2 regions of the Aureimonas mangrovi genome follow, and region 1 is predicted to be linked to the other one. Evidence: predicted binding sites of a transcription regulator. Region 1 holds the regulator's gene; the other holds the start of a gene.

What was found. Region 1 encodes PhoB, which activates phosphate uptake and scavenging genes when phosphate is short. Its sites were predicted from a motif close to TGTCATNNANCTGTCAT; they were not measured.
Region 2: H1343_RS02000 (esterase-like activity of phytase family protein) is a predicted target of PhoB. The motif match lies at 2,437-2,453, and genes of this name have one in related genera.

What each region holds. Positions count from the first base shown of each region.
Region 1 is NZ_CP059692.1:2,795,318-2,799,951, reverse strand. Features, by position in the region: gene pstB (phosphate ABC transporter ATP-binding protein PstB) at 89-835, shown strand; gene phoU (phosphate signaling complex protein PhoU) at 871-1,587, shown strand; gene phoB (phosphate regulon transcriptional regulator PhoB) at 1,647-2,351, shown strand; gene H1343_RS13500 (DUF3297 family protein) at 2,481-2,744, opposite strand; gene H1343_RS13495 (GcrA family cell cycle regulator) at 2,748-3,314, opposite strand; gene H1343_RS13490 (aspartate aminotransferase family protein) at 3,721-4,634, shown strand, end outside.
Region 2 is NZ_CP059692.1:432,243-436,876, forward strand. Features, by position in the region: gene H1343_RS01990 (sugar phosphate isomerase/epimerase family protein) at 1-399, shown strand, start outside; gene H1343_RS01995 (class I SAM-dependent methyltransferase) at 396-983, opposite strand; gene H1343_RS02000 (esterase-like activity of phytase family protein) at 988-2,376, opposite strand; gene H1343_RS02005 (TAXI family TRAP transporter solute-binding subunit) at 2,546-3,580, shown strand; gene H1343_RS02010 (TRAP transporter permease) at 3,664-4,634, shown strand, end outside.

The DNA.
Region 1 (4,634 bases):
GGGACCGATCATGAGCCAGAGCCAACCCGTCATCGAGACGCATGTGCAGACCCCCGCTTCGGTCGCGCCGGACAATTCGCCGGTCAAGATGCGCGGCCGGAAGGTCAACGTCTTCTACGGCGCCAAGCAGGCCCTCTTCGATGTCGATCTCGACGTCGCCGAGCGCCGCGTCACGGCCCTCATCGGGCCGTCCGGCTGCGGCAAGTCGACCTTCCTGCGCTGTCTCAACCGGATGAACGACACGGTGGAATCGGCGCGCGTCGAGGGCGACATCACCCTTGATGGCGAGGACATCTACGCGCCGGATCTCGACGTCGTGGAACTGCGCGCCCGCGTCGGCATGGTGTTCCAGAAGCCGAACCCGTTCCCGAAGTCGATCTTCGACAACGTGGCCTACGGTCCGCGTATCCACGGCCTCGCCGCCAACAAGAGCGAGCTGGAGGAGATCGTCGTCACGAGCCTCAAGCGCGCGGGCCTCTTCGAAGAGGTGAAGGACCGCCTGAATGAGCCGGGCACCGGCCTGTCGGGTGGTCAGCAGCAGCGCCTGTGCATCGCGCGCGCCATCGCGGTTTCGCCCGAGGTCATCCTGATGGACGAGCCTTGTTCGGCGCTCGACCCGATTGCGACGGCCACCGTCGAAGCGCTGATCGACGAGTTGAAGCGCAACTACACGATCGTCATCGTCACCCACTCCATGCAGCAGGCGGCGCGCGTGAGCCAGGCGACGGCCATGTTCCATCTCGGCCGCGTCGTCGAGGTCGGGCCGACGGAGAAGATGTTCCAGAACCCGGACGACAAGCGCACGCGCGACTACATCACCGGCCGCTTCGGCTGACGCAACATGCCCCGGCGGCGGGGCGGGAGAACCTCATGGCCGAACATATCGTCTCGTCCTACGATGCCGAGCTCAAGTCCATCCTCAGCGACATCTCGTCGATGGGCGGGCAGGCCGAGCGCATCGTCGCGCGCGCCGTCGAGTCGCTCACCCGCAGCGACGCGGTCCTTGCCCGCTCCGTCGTGGCCGAGGACAAGGTCCTCGACGCCGCCCAGCGCGACCTCGATGAGCACGCGATCATGACGATCGCCAAGCGCCAGCCGATGGCGCAGGACCTGCGCGAGATCGTGGGCGCCATCCGCATCTCCAACGACCTCGAACGCATCGGTGATCTCGGCAAGAACATCGCCAAGCGCGTGATTTCGATCGCGGAGCACAACCAGCCGGTCAAGCTCGTGCGCGGCATCGAACATCTTTCGGAGCTCGCGCTCGAGCAGCTCAAGGACGTGCTCGATGCCTATGCGGTGCGCGATGAGGCCCGAGCAGAGGCCGTGCGCATGCGCGACGAGGAAATCGACGCGATGTACACGTCGATCTTCCGGGAACTCTTGACCTACATGATGGAGGATCCGCGCAACATCACCGCTTGCACGCATCTTCTCTTTTCGGCCAAGAACATTGAGCGGATCGGCGACCACGCGACCAACATCGCGGAGACGATCTACTACATCAAGACGGGTCAGCAGATGGATCTCGATCGCCCCAAGGACGATCGAACCCACACGATCGGCACCGCGCAGGCGAGCGTCTGAGGCGAGGGCCCCCGGCTCGATGACGCGCCGGGGCTGACCAGGAGGCTGGAGTGATGGCGATGGCACCCCGTGTCGCGGTGGTCGAAGACGAAGAGGCTCTCGGTATCCTCCTGCGTTACAATCTCGAAGCCGAGGGCTACGACGTCGAGGTGATCGCGCGCGGCGACGAGGCTGACATCAGGCTGCGGGAGGCGCAGCCCGATCTTCTGCTTCTCGACTGGATGCTGCCCGGCCTTTCCGGCGTCGAGCTGTGTCGGCGGTTGCGGCAGCGCGAGGAGACGGCGATGCTGCCGATCATCATGCTGACGGCGCGCGGCGAGGAGAGCGAGCGCGTGCGCGGCCTCTCGGTCGGTGCGGACGACTACATCGTCAAGCCGTTCTCGACGCCCGAGCTGATGGCGCGCGTGCGGGCCATGCTGCGCCGGACGAAGCCTGAACGGATCGCAGCGCGCCTTGCGGCGGGCGATATCGAGCTCGACCGCGAGACGCGCCGCGTGCGCCGATCGGGCCGCGAGGTGAAGCTCGGACCGACGGAGTTCAAGCTCCTGGAATTCCTGATGCAGGCCCCCGGCCGCGTTTTCTCGCGCGAGCAGCTCCTGGACGGAGTTTGGGGGCAGGGTGTCTATGTCGACGAGCGCACGGTTGACGTGCATGTCGGTCGCCTTCGCCGCACGCTGAACCGGGGCCAGCGTATCGACCCGATCCGCACCGTGCGCGGTTCGGGCTACGCTTTCGATGAAACCTTCACGGGCCGCGCCTCCTGAGGGGCTGTCGCCGTTCCTGGACGCGGCCGGCGGTCATCGTTCCATCGGGTGCGAGAAATCGAGTACGAAAAAGGGCGCCGATCTTCGGATCGGCGCCCTTTTCATGCCCCTCAACGACGGGGCCCAGCCTTACTCGCCGTCGCCCTTCGGATAGGGCTCGACGGTGCCCTTCAGCTTAATCGTCAGCGGCTTGCCCTTGCGGTCCAGCGTCTTGCCGGCCGCCACGCGCACCCAGCCCTCGCTGACGCAATACTCCTCGACATTGGTTTTCTCCGCCCCGTTGAAGCGGATGCCGACGCCCCGCGCGAGCAGGGCTTCGTCGTGGAACGGGCTGTCGGGGTCGATCGACAGGCGATCGGGCATGGCGGCATCGGCCGGAAGCTTGTCGCTCATCGATCAGCGAACCCGGCGGCGCTCGGACACCGGCTGGAAGGCGATCCGGGCATGATACTGGCAGTAGGGCGAGGCGTCGCCTGAATGGTTGCCGCAGAAGCGGAAATCGGGCGAGAGCGGATCGCCGAGTGGCCATTTGCAGGTGCGCTCGGAGAGTTGCACCAGCGTGAGGTTGCGCGAGATCGGCACGATCTCCGCGCTCTGCTGCTGCTCGGTGACGAGACCGCGCTCTGCGACGAGATCGACCTCTTCCTCCATCTTCAATGCGGTGGCGCCGATGGCGCGCGCCGTCGGCTGGCGCGAAATGCCGGCCTGCGAGGCAACGACGAGGCGCGGGGCGGCCGTCTCGGCCGGGCGTACGGGCTCCGCCGTTGCGGGCTTGGCCTTCACCGTGGCTACGGGCTCGGTGACGGGCGCGGTCTTGATCCGGCTTTCGAGCTTCAGGCGATGGACCTTGCCGATCACCGCATTTCGGGTGACGCCGCCGAGCTCGCCCGCGATCTGGCTGGCGCTGTGACCATCGGCCCAGCGCTTCTTGAGAAGGTCGATACGTTCGTCCGTCCAGCTCATTTTAGTAAGCTCCTCGTTTCGGACAGGGCGGATCATCGGAATCCGTTTACAGTCCACGGGCCGAGGCCCGCCGGATGATCCACCATATCTATGTGACTGCTGATGCTTGCCGCACGAAATCTGGTACGTCCCCAAACTATATATCGGGTGACTCGCTGACAAGAGTCGCGCCGGGGCGCCTCGAATCGATTTGCGGTTATCCCCAGCTTGCCGCACGGACTGCGCTCGCGTGCAGAGCGCCCGGGGCTCAGGCGTCGTTCGTTGACAAGGCGGCCTTTCGACATGGTATAGCACGCGTGTTCAAATGCCCGCCGCAACCGACGCAAAGCCTGCCCACGGCAGGCTTGCTTCGTTTCAGGAAGTCTTCGTCCGCATTTTCTTCAAGCTTAACCCGTGAAGTAGTCTCATGGCCGCCCCCCAAGAAGCCCACTCGCCGCTGTTCGCAACCTACGCTCGCGCGGACCTTCGCTTCGAGCGAGGCGAAGGCGTGTGGCTGATCGCGGACGATGGGCGCCGCTTCATGGATTTTGCCGCCGGCATCGCGGTGAACGCGCTCGGCCATGCGCATCCGCATCTCGTCGAAGCGCTGACCACGCAGGCCACCAAGCTCTGGCACGTCTCGAACCTCTACGAGATTCCGGGCCAGGCGCGTCTGGCCTCGCGGCTGTGCGAGGCGACCTTCGCCGATCGTGTGTTCTTCACCAATTCGGGCGCCGAGGCGCTGGAATGCGCGATCAAGGCCGCGCGGCGCTACCATTTCGTGGGGGGCGAGCCCGAGCGCTATCGCATCGTTACTTTCGAAGGCGCCTTCCACGGCCGCACGTTGGCGACCGTCGCCGCAGGTGGCCAGAAGAAATACCTTGAGGGCTTCGGGCCCAAGGTCGAGGGCTTCGACCAAGTGCCGTTCGGAGACCTCGCCGCCGTGAAGGCGGCGATCGGCCCGCAGACCGCCGCGATCCTGATCGAGCCGATCCAGGGCGAGGGCGGCGTGCGCGTGCCGCCGCCGGGCTTCCTGCAAGCGCTGCGCGACCTGTGCGACGAGAACGGCCTGCTCCTGATCTTCGACGAGGTGCAGTCGGGCCTCGGCCGCACCGGGCACTTCTACGCCTATCAGGGCGCCGGCGTGACGCCCGATCTCCTCGCCTCGGCCAAGGGCCTGGGCGGCGGCTTCCCGATCGGCGCCTGTCTCGCCACCGAGGCTGCTGCCTCCGGCCTGACGGCCGGCACCCACGGCACCACCTTCGGCGGCAATCCGCTGGCGATGGCCGTCGGCAACGCGGTTCTCGACGTGGTGCTGGAAGAGGGTTTCCTGGAGCATGT
Region 2 (4,634 bases), 1.1 Mb from region 1:
CAGCGCGCCGAGGACATCGGCTGCACGCTCGTCATCGAGAATATCGAGGACAAGGACCCGGACATCCGCTGCACGTTGGCCGAGAGCTTCGGCACGGCGGCGGTGGCTGTCTCGCTCGACACCGGCCACGCCCATTATGCGCATCGCTCGACGGGCGGTCCGCCGGTCGATTTCTACGTCGCGCGGGCCGGTGAACGGCTCGCCCACGTCCATCTGCAGGATGCCGACGGCCATGCCGACAGGCATTGGCGGATCGGGCGAGGAAGCGTCGACTGGCACGCGGTTTTCGCCGCGCTCGCTCGTTTGCAAACGATGCCGCGCCTTCTCCTGGAGCTGGACGACTTGGCCGACATCCCGGCCTCCGCGCGCTACCTCATGGAGGAAGGGCTCGTGCGTTAAGCGCCGATGCGGCTGATCCGATAGACCTGCGCGGGCGGCAGATTGCGCATCGTGTGGCCGGTCGCCTTCGCCTCGAGGCCCAGCCGTTCGAGGATCGCCGGGGCGATCGGGCAACGCCAGGCATAGGTGAACTGATAGAAGGCGCCGCCTTCGTGCATCAGCGCGAAGGCGCCCGAGAGGATGCGCATCACCGCGCGCGGGTTCATAGAAAGCACCGGCAGGCCGCTCACCGTCGCCCCGTGCAGGCGCGGGGCCTCATCGCGCGAGAGCCGCGAGGCGTCGAGCCGCAGGATGCGGGCCTGCGGGTGGCGAAGGGCGAGGCGCGCCGCGAAATCCTCTCCGAGTTCGACGAGCGTGAGGTCGCTTTCGGCGACGCCCCGCGCCAGAAGCGCGCGGGTGAAGACGCCGGTGCCCGGCCCCAGTTCCAGAACGGGGCCTGTCTGTGGGCCGATCTGGCGCGTGATCTCGCGCGCCAGACCTTCGCCGGAGGGCACGACGGAGGCGACCCGCAAGGGGTCGCGCATCCAGTCGCGGAAGAAGGCGAGCGTATCGCCGTCCGCCATCGCCCCCGGGCTCCGTCGCATCGCGTTACTCCGCCCGCAGGAAGTCGCCGACTTCCAGGAGCACGAACTCGTTGTCGTCCGCCCGGTCGAGCGCGCGGCCGGCCGAGAAGGGGAAGTTGTTGTCGTTGCCGACGATGATATGGTCCTCGTCGACGCGGTCGACGTTCTCGATCGTCACGAAGGGCATGTCGTAACGGCCGTCCTCCCCGCCCTGCCGGGCGAGACCTTCCGGGTCGGCGATCTCCATGAGGTCGATATAGCCGATCTTGCGGACCGCTTCGCCGACGTTCTCGTCGCTCATCTCGATCTTGTAGACGCGCTTGAAGAGGGCAGGCGTCGCGAAGCAGTCCTCCGCCGGTTCGCCCTCGCAGGCCTGAGCCGGCCGACCCGCGCCGTTGTCACGCTCGATGACGAGGGCGGTGGTTGCGTCCAGCATGTTGAAGTCGCCGATCGCCTCGCCGCCTTCGGCCAGCGGGTAAAGCCAGGATCGGCCCGTCCACTCCTGTCCGGCGACGTCGAACTCGATGACGCGCAGGCCCGTCCGGCCGTCCTCGACCGTTTCGACCGCGCCGTCCGTGTAGATCGGCCCCTCGAGCATGGCGTAGAGATGCGCGCCGTCCGGCGAGAGCGCGAGGCCCTCGAAGCCGCCCGAACGCTTGAGGTTGAAATCGGGCATCGCGGCCGTCGGATTGGCCGGCACGGTCAGGGCCGGATGATCGGGCGAGCGTACGAGCGTCTCGCCGACATGCGTCTCGAAGGCGGCGAGAAGCTGCCCCTGCGTGTCGAACTTCAGAAGATAAGGCCCGAATTCCTCGCCGATCCAGAAGCCGTCCGCGACGGGCTGGATGGATTCGACGTCGAAGTCCGAGCCCGTCAGGTAGCGCGTCTCGGAGCCTTCCAGGACGATCGGGAAGGGTGTGATCCTGTTCGGATCGGAGAGGAAGATCGTCTCCTGCCGCTCGGCCTCGCCGCTCTCCCAATCGAAGGACATGCGATGGAGCATCAGGGCGGCGTCCGAGGAGTTCAGCTTGTTGCCGAAGCCGTTGTCGGACAGGCTCCAGAAAGTGCCGTCTGCCATCGCCTTGATGCCCGAGAAGCCCTGCACGCTCTGGCCGTCCACCGGCAGGCCGAAGCCGGTGGGACGCACGCCGTCGCGGCCCTGCGCCGCGCCGAGTTCCGTGGTGCGGCGGCGGTCGGGCGTCGAGAACTTGCCGGCCTGGCGCAGATGCTCGGGGGCATCGTCGGGCGCGGCGACAGTGGTGTCGGCCGGCAGGATCGCCTGGCCGGCGAGCGTGGCGGTGAAGGCTTGGCCTTCGGCCTCCGATGCGCTGTCCCGCGCCCCGTCCTGGGCGAAGGCCGCACCGATGAGGAGGGCAGTGGAAAGGGCCGTGGCGGCAGCCAGCTTGGTCTTCATCGTCGGTGGTCTCCGCAGGGAACGTGCTGGCGGAAGACATCCCGCTTCGATGAAGAGCGTTTGACAGGGTGGTGACATTCCTGTGGTGGAGCCCGACGCGAAGCCTTGCCGCCTGCCGCTTTTTCGCCGTAATGTCAGGCGGATGCGATCCAGACGAAAGGAAACGGGGATGGCGAGACGGGCAGTGGCGGCGTTGGTCGCGGCGGTGATGGCCGGGGCGGCTCTGGCGTCCGGCGCGGCGAGCGCGCAGGAGATGAACTTCTTCCGCATCGCGACCGGCGGCACGGCCGGAACCTATTTCCCGATCGGCGGCCTTCTGGCCAACGCCATCTCCAGCCCTCCCGGCTCGCGCGCCTGCGACGACGGCGGCTCCTGCGGCGTTCCGGGGCTGATCGCCACCGCCGTCGCCTCGAACGGATCGGTCGCCAATATCAACGGCATCAAGGGCGCGACGCTGGAATCGGGCTTCTCGCAGTCGGACGTCGCCTACTGGGCCTACACCGGCACTGGCGTGTTCGAAGGGCAGCCGCCCGTCGAGACCCTGCGCACCATCGCCAATCTCTACCCCGAGAGCATCCATCTCGTCGCCCGGGCGGATGCCGGCATCCAGAGCGTTGCCGATCTCGCCGGCAAGAAGGTCTCGATGGACGAGCCGGGCTCGGGAACACTCGTCGATGCGCGGCTGATCCTGGCCGCCTACGGTCTGTCGGAAGAGGACGTCGAGCCCGAATACCTCAAGCCCAACCAGGCGGCCGACCTGATGCGCGACGGGAACATGGACGCCTTCTTCTTCGTGGGCGGCTTCCCAGCCGGCGCGATCGCCGAACTGGCGACCGGCTTCGACATCACGCTGGTCCCGATCTCCGGCCCGGAGGCCGACGGCATCACGCAGGAATACGGCTTCTTCTCCGCCAATACCGTTCCGGCCGGCACTTATGAAGGCGTCGACGCGGATGTGCAGACACTGGCCGTCGGCGCGCAGTGGGTGACGAGCGCCGACCAGTCGGAAGACCTCGTCTACGAGATCACCAAGGCCGTGTGGAACGACAGCACCCGCGCGCTTCTCGACGCCGGTCATGCCAAGGGCAAGGAAATCGTCCTCGAACACGCGCTCGACGGTGTCGGCGTTCCCCTGCATCCGGGCGCCGCGCGCTACTACGAGGAAGCCGGGCTCGAGATCCCCGAAGCGGCGATGCCGCAGTAAGCTTCGACACGAACGAAGGGGAGGCGGGCGCGGCGCGAGCCGGCCCGCCTTTTCGATGGCACGATAGAAGAGGCGGCAGGGCGATGGCGGGACAGGAAGTCGCGTTCGACGAGGCCAAGGCACGCGAACTGGAAGAGAAGTTCGATTCGGAAGTCCGCTTCCGCCCGCTCGGGCCGACGGCGGCCTGGATCGCGGCGATCGCGCTCTTCTCGCTGTCGCTCTTCCACTACTACACCGCCGGCTTCGGGCTCCTGCGCGAGGTCACGCATCGCGGCGTCCACATGGCCTTCGTCCTCGGCCTCATCTTCCTTGTCTTCTCGGGAAAGCGCGGCGACGACAAGCTGTACGTGCCCTCCCTCTGGCGCCCGGCGGGCATTCCCCTCTACGACTGGGCGCTGATGGCCGCAGCCTTCGTCTCGACGCTCTACGTCCCGTACATCTTCGCCGACCTCGCCTTCCGCGTCGGCAACCCGCTGCCCGTCGACGTCGTCATGGGCACGCTTCTCATCGTCGTGCTTCTGGAGGCGACGCGGCGGTCGATGGGCTGGCCGCTGCCGGTCATCGCCATCCTCATCATGGCCTACGGCCTGTTCGGGCGATACGCGCCGGGCGTTCTCGTTCATCCGGGCGCGTCGTGGACGAGCCTCGTCAACCATCTCTACCTCACCAGCCAGGGCATCTACGGCCTGCCGGTCGGCGTCGTGGCGACCTACGTCTTCCACTTCGTGCTGTTCGGCGTTCTCGCCACGCGCATGGGCCTCGGCCAGCTCTTCATCGACGCGGCAACCTCCGTCGCGGGGCGCTTTTCGGGCGGCCCGGCGAAGGTGTCGGTCGTCGCCTCGGCGCTGATGGGCTCGATCTCGGGCTCCTCCATCGCCAACGCGGTGACGACGGGCTCGCTGACGATCCCGGCGATGGTGCGTATCGGCTACCCGCGCCACTTCGCGGCGGCGGTGGAGGCGGCGGCCTCGACGGGCGGGCAGATCACGCCGCCGATCATGGGCGCGGCCGCGTTCCTGATGATCGAGTTCCTGGCAATCCCCTACACGCATGT